Regions from separate parts of the Paraburkholderia sp. GW821-FHT02A12 genome, predicted to be linked through region 2. Evidence: riboswitches for the same ligand, from Rfam matches in the RefSeq annotation. Region 2 holds a riboswitch; the other holds the start of a gene.
The links. Region 2 has a riboswitch for cobalamin ahead of AC07WT_RS31625 (ferredoxin-like domain-containing protein). Riboswitches for the same ligand answer to the same signal wherever they lie in the genome.

Region 1 (5,779 bases), on a different contig from region 2:
AGGTCGGCGCCCATCACCGCGACACCGCCACCGAGCGCGGCGGCCGGCAACAGCATGCGCTGATCGTTGCCGAACGCGAGCCGCAGCATATGCGGCACCACCAGGCCGACAAAGCCGATGGTGCCCGCTGTCGTCACCGCCGCGGCCGCCGCCAGCGACGCCACCAGATAGACACGCAGGCGCAGCGGCATCACCGCGACGCCGAGCGCCTGCGCGGCCGCATCGCCTCGCAGCAGCACATTGAGCCGCGGCGCAGCGGGCAAGATCGCGATCAGCACGACGAAGAGCGCGGCGAGCGCGGCCCATGGCATTGCGCCGCCGTTGAGGTCGCCGGTCAGCCAGAACAGCATGCCGCGCAGACGATTGTCAGGCGCAAGGTTGAGCAGCAGCGTGATGACGGCGCCCCAGCCGGCCGCGATCACCGCGCCGGTCAGCAGCAAGCGCGGCGACGTGTCCTGCGGCTCGCCCCGCCACAACTCGCGGCGCGCAAGACCGAGCACCAGCAGGATCGACACGAACGCGCCCGCGAACGCGCTGGCATCGACGATCCACCACGCGCAACCGGCGATCATCGCGACCAGCGCAAAAGTCGCCGCACCGCCCGAAACGCCCAACACGTATGGCTCGGCCAGCGGATTGCGCAGCAGCACCTGCAACAGCGCGCCGGCCAACGCGAGCAGCGCGCCGCACGCGAAGCCGGCCAGCGCGCGCGGCAGACGCAATGTCCGCACGATTTCGCTCGCGAGATCCGCCGATGCCGCGGGCGAAGGCACGAGCGCCGCCAGCACGCGCGCGGGCGCGAGCGGCACGCTGCCGAGCGCGAGCGACGCCATCAGCACGATCAGCGCGAGCACGGCGAGCGCGAGCCAGATCGCGGCCGCACGCTTCGCGCTCATGATGGGCATCGCCGTCGCGACCCTCGGACCCGAGCCGCGGTTCATCCGCACGATCTCACGCAGGCGCACCCGTCACTGCTGCTGCCAACCGACCGTGACATACGCACCGCGCCGCGGCGAGTTATACGAGTAGGCCGTTTCATAGTCCTTGTTCAACAGGTTCTGGATTTGCGCAGCCACGCACCACGCTTTCGTGATGTCGTAGCGCGCGGACAGATTCACCACACCGTAACCGCCGAGCTTGCCGCTGCTATCGTCGCGCGCGCCGCTGACGATCCACTCGCCGCCGACACGCCACCCCGCAATACTGCGATTCACCGCTAGCGACGCGAAACGCCGCGCACGCCGCACAAGGTCGACATCGCTGTCGAGGTCGACGGGATTTTGCAGCGTCACCGACGCACGCACATCCGTCCTGCCGACATGACCGCTCCACGATCCTTCGAGCCCTTGCACCTTCGCATGACCGACGTTCGCTGCCAGATAGATGCCGGGCGTCACCTGATGGTAGTCGATCAGATTCGAATAGCGCGCCTGGAACGCGCTCAGGCGCATCACGCCCAGCGCATTCGACGCATACTGCAACGCTGCTTCGATCGAATGACTGCGCTCCGGCTGGATCGACGGATTGCCGCTGATCGGATAGTACAGATCGTCGAAGCTCGGCGCGCGAAACGCATCCGAATAGCTTGCGCTCACCTTCCAATGCTCGGCGATGTCGAAACCGTAGCCGAGATAGTAACTGTTCGCTGCGCCGAAATCGGAATACTGATCGCGCCGTACGTTGGCCTGAATCTGATTGCACCCAAAGCGCCCGCTATAGCCGACGAAGCCCGAATTCACATGCCGGTCGGGCGCCGCAAACGTATCCGAATCGAGGCTCTGATCAAGATGCTCGTAGCCGACCTGCAGCTTCTGCTGCGCGGCGAGCGCGAAATCGTTCTGCCATGTGTACTGGCGATTGTCGGTATCGAAGCGGCCGTTGTAGATGCCGTTGGTGTTCGACACGCTGCGATCGTCGCCTTCGGAGACGATGAAGTGGGTGGTCCACCAGCCGGTCACCTTGCCACTGGCGAACACCGACATCTGCCGCACTTTGGTGTAGAGGTTGTTCAGATCGGTCGGCACGCCGTACGCGTTGTCGTAGCTATTGTTGCCGTTCGACTGGAAATATGTGATGCCTGCGTCCCACTTGTCATTGAACTTGTGGCGCAGCGAGGCGGAGATGCTCTCGTTCAGATAGCCGTTCGGATTCGGATTTGCGTTGGGCGCCTGGGCTGGTTTGAGCGATGAGAAGCCGTCGCCTTTCGAGCGCGCGAGCGAGATGCTGAAGGTGGTCTTGCTGTCTTTGTCCAACGCGCCGTTCACGCCGGCCTGTTGCGTCTGCGTGTGATAACTGCCGTAGCCCACCGAGAAATTGAAACGCGGCGGATGATCGCCGCCGTCTTTCATGAACACCTGCACGACGCCGCCGATCGCGCCCGAGCCGTATGACGCGGACCCATTGCCGTTCACCACTTCGACGTGGTCGACCTGATCGAGCGGAATCTGCGCAAGTTGCGGTGCGCCGAGGCTGACCGAATCGACTCGGACACCGTCGATCAACACCAACGATTGGGTGGACGATGCGTGACGAGACGCCCGCGCTTGCTATGAATCTGCGCTGGACGAATCTCTCCCTCTGGCCGGTATCCGGGCTGGCGACACATCGATCCCGCCTTCTCACGCGTGACGCGCAGTGGCACACTCGTATGTTCAGCTTCGAACACGCGATCGGGATCGACTTGCATGACGACATGCGGTCGCTTACCGTTGCGGGGGCAGCGCAGGCTGGCGCGTTCAGGCGAACGTCGCGCCCTGCTTCCCGTTTAACTGCGCGCCCTGTCGAAAAGCACGCGCGGGCACCAAAGTGCGGCCAGTTTAGGAGCGCCCTCGAGGCCCGTCAAGAATGGTTAATCCTTGCTCGATCCGTTCTGTTAAGTGCAGGTTATTGTCCGATGCAGGCGCAGTTTTTCGTCATAAGGCCGATAAAAGCCTGCACAAAGCGAGGTTGTTACGTCTCGAAACGAGACAATTGTCGGAACCTGCGACATTCCGCGCTAAAATGCGATGTCTTTAGAGGACGCAGCACATGCTCACCGAACTCGAATCACTCTCACAAAATATCGGCAAGCTGATTGCGATCAGCCAGCGCCACAATGAAGCGCGGCTCGCGCTCGAAGAGCAGCTCGCCCGAACGCGCGCTGAAGCGGAAGCCACGCGTACCGAACTCGCGTTGCTGCGCGAGGAACGCGATACGCTGCAAGCGGAACGCGACGCGCTGTCGGCAAAGATCGACGACGCACAGGTGCGCCTGAATGCGATTCTCGAAAAACTGCCGCGGGCACGCGCACAGGCCGAGCCTGACAATCAGCTCGATCTGCTCGAACCCGAGCAACACGAGGTCGAAGCGGACAGCGCCGCCACCCGCCACGGAGAAAATGCATGACCACGAAGCAGATCGAAGTATCGATTCTCGGCGTGCCGTATCGTCTCGCCTGCTCGCCGGAAACCGAAGCGGCGCTGCTCGAAGCGGTGGCACGCGTAGACGCTGAAATGTCGAAGATCCGCAATCACAGCAACGTGCGCGGCACGGATCGCATTGCCGTCATGGCTGCGCTGTCGCTGGCATCGGAACTGCTTAAGCTGCAAACGAGCGTGAGACACGGAGAAGCATTTCCCGCTGAGGAAATCCGGCGTACAATGCGTCAAATGAATGAACAGCTAGGTACTGTGATTCAGCAGTACAGCATGCAGTAAGTGTCTAGTGGCCGTGCCTGAAATCGGCCGCGGATTCAAGCGGAGTGCATGAGCAAAGACTCGCGCGAACGTTTGAGTTCCATCGTTTTAGCTTCATCGGTTTAGCTTCCCTGCCTGGTTCGCCAAGGTCATATATTCCTTGAACCAATGCCATGTGCACGGTTGTGGAAATTTGTAGCACGGGTGTGCGCGTCACTCTGTCTGATGTACCCGAAGTGCTGCTAACTGCGACCAATTCTGAACCCCCGGTTCAGGATGCCGGCCTAGCGGCTAAGGCGGGGACCTTATTTAGAACGGCATCGGACTTCGGTTCGGTGCCGTTTTTCTTTGGGCCTCCGGTTTCTTTCGCATCTTCACCTTCTTAAGGTTCAATTCGATTCATGCGCTACTGGCTAATGAAGTCCGAACCGGACGAAGCAAGCATCGACCATCTCGCCAATGCACCGCAACGCACGCTGCCGTGGACCGGCGTGCGCAACTATCAGGCGCGCAATTTCATGCGCGACATGATGCAGGTCGGCGACGGTGTGCTGTTCTATCACTCGAGCTGCCCCGAACCGGGCATCGCGGGGCTCGCCGAGGTGTCGTCCACGGCTTATCCGGATCCGACGCAGTTCGACAGGAAGAGCCCCTACTACGACCCGAAGTCGTCGCCGGAAACGCCGCGCTGGCTGCTCGTCGACGTAGTGTTCAAGAAGAGGATCCCTCTGATCCCGCTTGCCGCGTTGCGCGAGCATGAGGAACTCGCGGACATGCGCGTGCTGGCGAAGGGCAACCGTTTGTCGATCACGCCGGTGACCGAAGCCGAATGGCGTTTCATCACGAAGCGGCTTGTTTGAAGCTGCATGTGTATGTGCGGTACGTTGTCACTGCCGCGCGTGCAAAGCAGGAGCAAACCGGGACCCGACCTTGAAACAACGTCAAATTGGGGAACCAAGCCGAGGTTACAAGCGCCTAACGGACTCGCAAATGGACACGCAAACGCCGTGCCATTGCAGCGCATTTGCTCCAATCGCGCATAACCTGTTCAAGCAAGGAGTCCGGGAATGACAAAAAACACTGCACGTGCCCTCGCACTCGCTCTCGTGTGCGTGGCCCCTGCCGCCCTCGCATTGACGCCGGCCATGGCGCGCGCGCAAGGCGTGACACAATATCAGCCCTCGGGCGTGCTGTCGCTGAATGCGCAGGCCAGCGCGGAAGTGCCGCAAGACGTCGTCGATATCACGCTGTTTTATGAGCAGGAAGCGAGCGATCCGTCGGCACTCACGTCAACGCTGAATCAGCGCGCCGATTCGGCGCTGCAAAAAGCCAAGGGCGTGAATGGCGTGACCGCGCGCACGGGTTCGTTCTCGATCTATCCGTCAACCGATCGCGACGGCCGTATTTCCGCGTGGCGCGGCCGCACGGAAATCGTGCTCGAATCGCACGACTTCGCCGCCGCGTCGAAGCTCGCGGGTCAGATGGCATCGATCATGCAGGTCGGCAACGTGCAATTCTCGCTGTCGCCTGAAGCGCAGCGCGCCGCCGAACAGAAGCTCACCGGCGAAGCGATCAGGTCGTTCCGCGAGCAGGCTTCTTCGTCGGCACAGGCGTTCGGCTACAGCGGCTATTCGATCCGCGAGGTCAACGTCGGGCGCAACGGCATCATGCCGCGCCCGATGATGATGATGAGCGCACGTGCGATGAGCGCCGACGCGAAGGCCTCGGCGCCGGTGCCGATCGAAGGCGGCACGTCCACGGTGACGGTCAATGTGTCAGGTTCGGTGCAGATGAAATAACGCGTTTTACGCCGCACGTACTACTGCAAAAAAAACGCCGCGGCATGCCGTGGCGTTTTTTATTGGCTACGATAAAGCGTAGCGTTAGTTCGCGCCGACCGCGCGCGCCGCTTCACGGCGCGCATGACCATGGAACCACACAAACGACAAACCGTAGCGATCAGTTCGCGCCGACCGTCTGAGCTGGTTCACGGCGCGCGCGGCGATACGCCCACACCAGTATCACGATGCCCGCGAGAATCATCGGCAGCGAGAGCCACTGGCCCATCGAGAGTCCCATTGCCAGAAGCCCAAGGAAATCGTCCG
Region 2 (5,779 bases):
CTTCGATGATGCTGAACGCGTTGCCTTTTTTGCCCTTCGCGACGAAGTACGCAACCACCGGCGCGGCCTTCAGCAGACGCAGCGCTTTCAGCGTGATCAATTCCGGGTCGCCGGGGCCGACCCCGAGTCCGAACAAACGTCCTTGCACGCTCATTTACTCGACCTCCGTAGCCAGCGCATTGACGGCGGCGGCGGCCATCGCGCTGCCGCCGCGTCGTCCGTGGACCATCACGTAGGGCACGCCGCGGCTGTCTTCGGCAAGCATGGCTTTCGACTCCGCCGCGCCGACGAAGCCGACCGGAAAGCCGAGGATGAGCGCGGGCTTCGGCGCGCCGGCGTCGAGCATGTCAAGCAGATGAAACAGGGCAGTCGGCGCATTGCCGATCACGACGACGCTGCCGGCCAGATGCGGACGCCACAGTTCGAGCGCGGCGGCCGATCGCGTGTTGCCGAGTTCGCGCGCCAGCGACGGCAGGTCCCTGTGCGTCAGCGTGCAGATCACTTCGTTGTTCGCGGGCAGGCGCGCCCGCGTGATGCCTTGCGCGACCATGCCTGCGTCGCACAGAATCGGCGCGCCTTGCGCCAGCGCCGTGCGGCCCGCGGTGCCTGCACCCGCGGAGAAAGCCAGATCGTCGATCACGTCGACCATCCCGCAGGCGTGGATCACGCGCACCGCGAGTTTCTCGAGGTCGGCGGGGATCCGCGACAGATCGGCCTCGGCACGAATCGTCGCGAAAGATTGGCGATAGATCTCCTGACCGTCGCGAATGTAATCAAGCATCTAAAGGGCTCCGGGCCAATTGTTCGAGCATGTCGGCGGCCTGCTCGATCGTCAGTTGGTGCGCGACGCAGCGGCCGAAGTCCGGCGAGGCGTCGCGTCGATACAGGTCGTAGGTGCCGGGCGCCACGGCCAGCAACGTGTACGGCGCGCAATGCGCGGCCGCGCACGAGCGCGGGCAGCCGCTCAGATGGACGTCGACGCCGTCGGGCAGGCGGGCGGCTAGCCGCAGCGCGTCGGCTTTGGTGTCGGCGGGACTTTTTACGCAGCCGGTCGAGCCGGCGCAAGCGATCAAACGTGCGATGGGCTGCGCGCGATCGCAGGCAAGGCCTAATGCTTCCAGTTCGGCAAGCACGGCCGGCACGGCCTTCGAGGCGATATCGGGCAGCAGCACGCTTTGCCAGGGCGTCATGCGCAGCGTGCCGTTGCTGTGCTGGCGCGCTAGCGCGGCGAGGCCGCGCAGCGTCGCGGCGTCGAGGCGTCCGAGCGGCGGCTGGCCGCCCACGTGCCACATTCCCGCCACGCGTTGAGCGTGCGCGCCGAGCCGCGACGCGGCATCGGCGGGCGCGCCGCGATGCCAGTCGGCGAGCGACGCGTCGCGCGACAGCGGGAAATCGGCATACGTTTGGGCACGCTGCAATACCGCGTCGGCGGAATGCGTGGCGAGCAGATGGCGCATGCGCGTGGCGCCGGCGGCGGCCAGATCGAGGAACGTGTGCAGAAGCGCGCGGACCAGCTGAACGACTTCCGAAGGCAAGACGGCGGCGAGGGCGCGTGTGCCGGTCGCGACCGGGTCTGGCGACGCGCCGAACGAGCCGTCGCCAGCCGCGTGCACGGCCGCGTGCGCGGCCGCCGCATTGGCCGCCGTAGGCGGACATCCCGCCAGGCCAAAGACGAACCGCACACCGTCGCTCGCCGACGTCGCCGCGAGCCAGACGTCATGCGGATGGTCGAGCCTCGCAAGGCGCTCGCCGCCGTCCAGCAGCAACGCGAATTTCGGCGACAGCGCCGCAAAACGCGCTTCGCTTTGCAGCAGCGCGAGAAGCCCGGCGGTCAGCGACGTGGTGTCGTACAGCGCGGACGAATCGCGGCCCGCAGCGGGGCTGACCATCACGTTGCGGATATCGTCAGCGGCGCATGCTGACAATACTGCCGCCGCATCCATGCCGCTGCTCGCCGGAGCCGGCCCGAGACCGGCTGCCACCAGAGCCTCGATCAAAGCCGCTTCGTGCCCGGCCCGCACGCCGCGCACTTGCAGATTCGCCCGGTTGGTCACTTCAATCACGCTGGCGGCGTGCCGCTCGCTCGCCTCGGCGATCGCGGCAGCCTGCGCGGCGCTCAATGCGCCGCCGGGCAATTTGATCCGGCAAATCCCGCCGTCGCGTGCGGCGACGATGCGCAACAGCCCCGGACAAGCCGAAGGCCGCGGCGCAACGGCAGCGGTAGATAAAGCAGCGGAGGGCGCAGCGTGATTCAAGACGGACACCGGGTTTAGCGTCGCGCGACGGCCCGGGCAACCCGCCCAAAGCGGGCGTGGCTGCGGCATCGGTACACCCCGCCCGATGCAGGCTGGCACGAACAATCTCGCCGGCAGGTCTCCTGGCTGGCAGGTCACGGTCCGCCGCTGCCTTCCCGGTCGAACCAGTGGCGCGGAGCGCAGGCGGACTCGCTGCATACAGTTGCGGGGGCAGCCACAGTGGCACTGTGTTCCCTCTTCGGCCCCGAAGGGCACCGGCGGCTGTATTATGCCTTTTTTCGAACCGCGCAACGAGGCTGGACGCTTTGATCGGCGTGGCACAGCGCATTATTTGAAGATACGGAATGAGGATGGATGCATGTCGGCGTGGCTGACCGTGGTGGGCATAGGCGATGACGGCTTCGCCGGCTTGGGGCGGCCCGCGCGGCGCGCTTTGCTGGAAGCGTCGGTGGTGTACGGCGGCGAGCGCCATCTGGCGATGCTGCCCGCGCGACTTGGCGCGCGCCGCGCCGCGTGGCCGCGTCCGTTCGATCTCGCGCCTTTGCTGGCGGAGCGCGCCACCCCCGTGTGCGTGCTGGCGAGCGGCGACCCGATGCTGTTCGGCGTCGGCGCGACGCTGGCGCGGCAGCTGCCGGCCGGCGAGTTGCGAGTGTTGCCGGCGCCGTCGTCGCTGTCGCTGGCCGCGGCGCGGCTCGGCTGGCCCTTGCAGGACGTCGCGACGGTCTCGTTGGTGGGCCGGCCGCTGGCGACGCTGAACGCCCATCTGCACGACGGCGCGCGTGCGTTCGTGCTGAGCGCGGACGGCGGCACGCCCGCGGCGCTCGCCGGCTTGCTGAACGCGCGCGGCTTCGGCGCGACCCGGATGATCGTGCTGGAACACCTGGGCGGCGAGTTGGAACGCCGGATCGACGGCCGTGCCGATCAATGGCCGGCGGGCGACGTGGCGGCGCTGAATCTGATCGCGCTCGAATGCCGCGCCACGGAAGGCGCGCCGCGTTTGCCGCTGACCTGCGGCTTACCCGACGACGCGTTTCGCCACGACGGCCAGTTGACCAAACGCGACGTGCGCGCGATCACGCTGGCGCGCCTCGCGCCCACGCCCGGCGAATTGCTGTGGGATGTCGGCGCGGGCAGCGGTTCGATCGGCATCGAATGGATGCGCGTGCATCCGGCGTGCCGCGCGATCGCGATCGAGCGGCATGCGGAGCGCCAGCGTTTCATCGAACACAATCGCGATGCGTTGGGCGTGCCGGGTCTGCAACTCGTGGCGGGCCGCGCGCCTGAAGCGCTGGACGGACTGCCGGCGCCGGATGCGGTGTTCATCGGCGGCGGCGTGACGGTGCCGGGCGTGCTGGATGCCTGCTGGGCGCGCCTGCGTGAGGGCGGCCGGCTGGTTGCCAATGCCGTGACCTTGCAAGGCGAGGCGGCGCTGATGGCGTGGCGCGCCCAGCATGGCGGCACGCTCACGCGCATTGCGCTCGCCGACGCGCAACCGCTCGGCGGCTTCGACACCTGGCGTCAGGCATTGCCGATCACGCTGCTCGACGTGACCAGGCCCGCCGGCGATGCCGCGCGCCACAAGCATCGGCAACCGTAATGCGCGACGAAACACCCGAACAACCCGCGCGGCTGCGCAGCGGCTACACGACCGGCTGTTGTGCCACCGCGACGTCGCTCGCGGCGGCGCGTCTGCTGCTCACGGGCATCGTCAGCGAGGCCGCGGAAATCGTGTTGCCCAAGGGCCAGCTTGTGCCGATGCCGCTGGTGTTCTGCCGTCTGACCGCCGACGGCGCCGAAGCCGGCACCGTCAAGGATGCGGGCGACGATCCCGACGTGACGCACGGCGCGATCGTGTTCGCCCGCGTGCGCCTGCGCGCCGAACCGGGCGTGAGTTTTCATGCGGGACCGGGCGTCGGCACCGTGACGCGCGCGGGTTTGACGTTGCCGATCGGCGAACCGGCGATCAATCCGGTGCCGCGCAAGATGATGAGCGAGCATCTCGCCGATCTGGCCGCGGAACACGCATATGGCGGCGGTTTCGAGGTGACGATCGGCGTCGAAGGCGGCGAAGAGCTCGCGCTGAAGACGATGAACCCGCGTCTCGGCATTCTCGGCGGCCTGTCGATTCTCGGCACTACCGGGATCGTGCGGCCGTTCTCGTGCTCGGCGTATATCGCGTCGATCCAGCAGGGCATCGACGTCGCGCGCGCGAACGGCTACACGCATCTCGCGGCCTGCACCGGCAACGCCAGCGAAGACGCGATGCGCGCGCATTACGGCCTGCCGGACATCGCGCTGATCGAAATGGGCGACTTTGTCGGCGCGGTGCTCAAGCACATGAAGCGCGCGCCGGTCGAACGCCTGAGCATTTGCGGCGGATTCGGCAAGCTCAGCAAACTGGCCGCGGGGCATCTCGATCTGCATAGCCGGAATTCGAGCATCGATCTGGCGCAACTGGCCGTGTGGGCGTCCGAACATGGCGCGGACGCCGCCTTGCAGGCGGCGATCCGCGCGGCCAATACGAGTCAGCAGGCGGCGACATTGGCGCGTGCGCAAAACGTGCCGCTCGGCGATATCGTCTGCCGGCATGCGCTCGCGGTGGCGCGCGATATCGTGCCGCCGCAGGTCGCCGTCGAAATGTTCGCGATCGACCGCCAGGGCAATCTGATCGGAGCCGCGCGATGATGCGCATCCTGCTGCTCGGCGGCACCGGCGACGCCTTGAAGATCGCGCGTCAACTCGGGCCCGATCACGTGTACAGTCTCGCCGGGCTCGGCAAGGTGCCGGACGATCTGGCGTGTGCGGTGCGCGTCGGCGGCTTTGGCGGCAGTGCGGGGATGGCGCGCTACATCGAACAGGAACGCATTGGCCTCGTGATCGACGCGACCCACCCGTACGCCGCGCAAATCAGTGCGAATGCCATGCAAGCGAGCCGTGCCGCGCGGGTGCCGTGCTGGGCGCTGCGCCGCCCGGGCTGGCATCCGCAAGACGGCGACGATTGGCGCATGGTCGACGACTGGCGCGAACTGACCGCGGTGCTCGCCGCGTTCAAGCGGCCGCTCTTCACGCTGGGGCGCGAACCGCTCGCGCATCTCGACGAGATCCCGCCGCATCAGTTCTGGACCGTGCGCTGTCTCGATCCACATGAAGGCAACGTGCGCGCGCGGATTCTGGCGACACGCGGCCCATTTACGCTCGAAGGCGAGCGCGCGCTTTTCAGCGCCGAAGCGTTCGACGTCGTGGTCAGCAAAAACAGCGGCGGCAGCGCTACCGAAGCGAAACTCGAAGTCGCGCGCGAACGCGGCCTGCCGGTCGTGATGCTGCGGCGGCCCGAGTTGCCCGCAGCCGATCGCGAATTCGGCGACGTGGCCGAGTTGCTCGGCGCATGGCGGCGCATATCCTCCTGAACGGCGCGTCGATGACGTGCCGACCGAATGAATCACGGAGTATGGAATGACGGTGTTTTTTATCGGCGCGGGTCCCGGCGACCCGGAATTGATCACGGTGAAAGGGCAGCGCCTCGT

Region 1: linked by a shared signal. The riboswitch ahead of AC07WT_RS04475 (TonB-dependent receptor domain-containing protein) and the one ahead of AC07WT_RS31625 (ferredoxin-like domain-containing protein) in region 2 are both predicted to bind cobalamin.

Annotation. Positions count from the first base shown of each region.
Region 1 covers NZ_JBWKWA010000001.1:988,893-994,671, reverse strand. The annotation lists gene AC07WT_RS04480 (FecCD family ABC transporter permease) at 1-941, opposite strand, end outside; partial or broken gene AC07WT_RS04475 (TonB-dependent receptor domain-containing protein) at 969-2,531, opposite strand; cobalamin riboswitch at 2,563-2,820, opposite strand; gene AC07WT_RS04470 (ATPase) at 3,028-3,384, shown strand; gene AC07WT_RS04465 (cell division protein ZapA) at 3,381-3,695, shown strand; RNA gene ssrS (6S RNA) at 3,800-3,981, shown strand; gene AC07WT_RS04455 (EVE domain-containing protein) at 4,076-4,534, shown strand; gene AC07WT_RS04450 (SIMPL domain-containing protein) at 4,742-5,473, shown strand; gene lgt (prolipoprotein diacylglyceryl transferase) at 5,634-5,779, opposite strand, start outside.
Region 2 covers NZ_JBWKWA010000002.1:2,262,517-2,268,295, reverse strand. The annotation lists gene AC07WT_RS31635 (precorrin-2 C(20)-methyltransferase) at 1-154, opposite strand, end outside; gene AC07WT_RS31630 (precorrin-8X methylmutase) at 155-781, opposite strand; gene AC07WT_RS31625 (ferredoxin-like domain-containing protein) at 774-2,264, opposite strand; cobalamin riboswitch at 2,351-2,529, opposite strand; gene cbiE (precorrin-6y C5,15-methyltransferase (decarboxylating) subunit CbiE) at 2,614-3,852, shown strand; gene AC07WT_RS31615 (cobalt-precorrin-5B (C(1))-methyltransferase) at 3,852-4,940, shown strand; gene AC07WT_RS31610 (cobalt-precorrin-6A reductase) at 4,937-5,662, shown strand; gene cobM (precorrin-4 C(11)-methyltransferase) at 5,709-5,779, shown strand, end outside.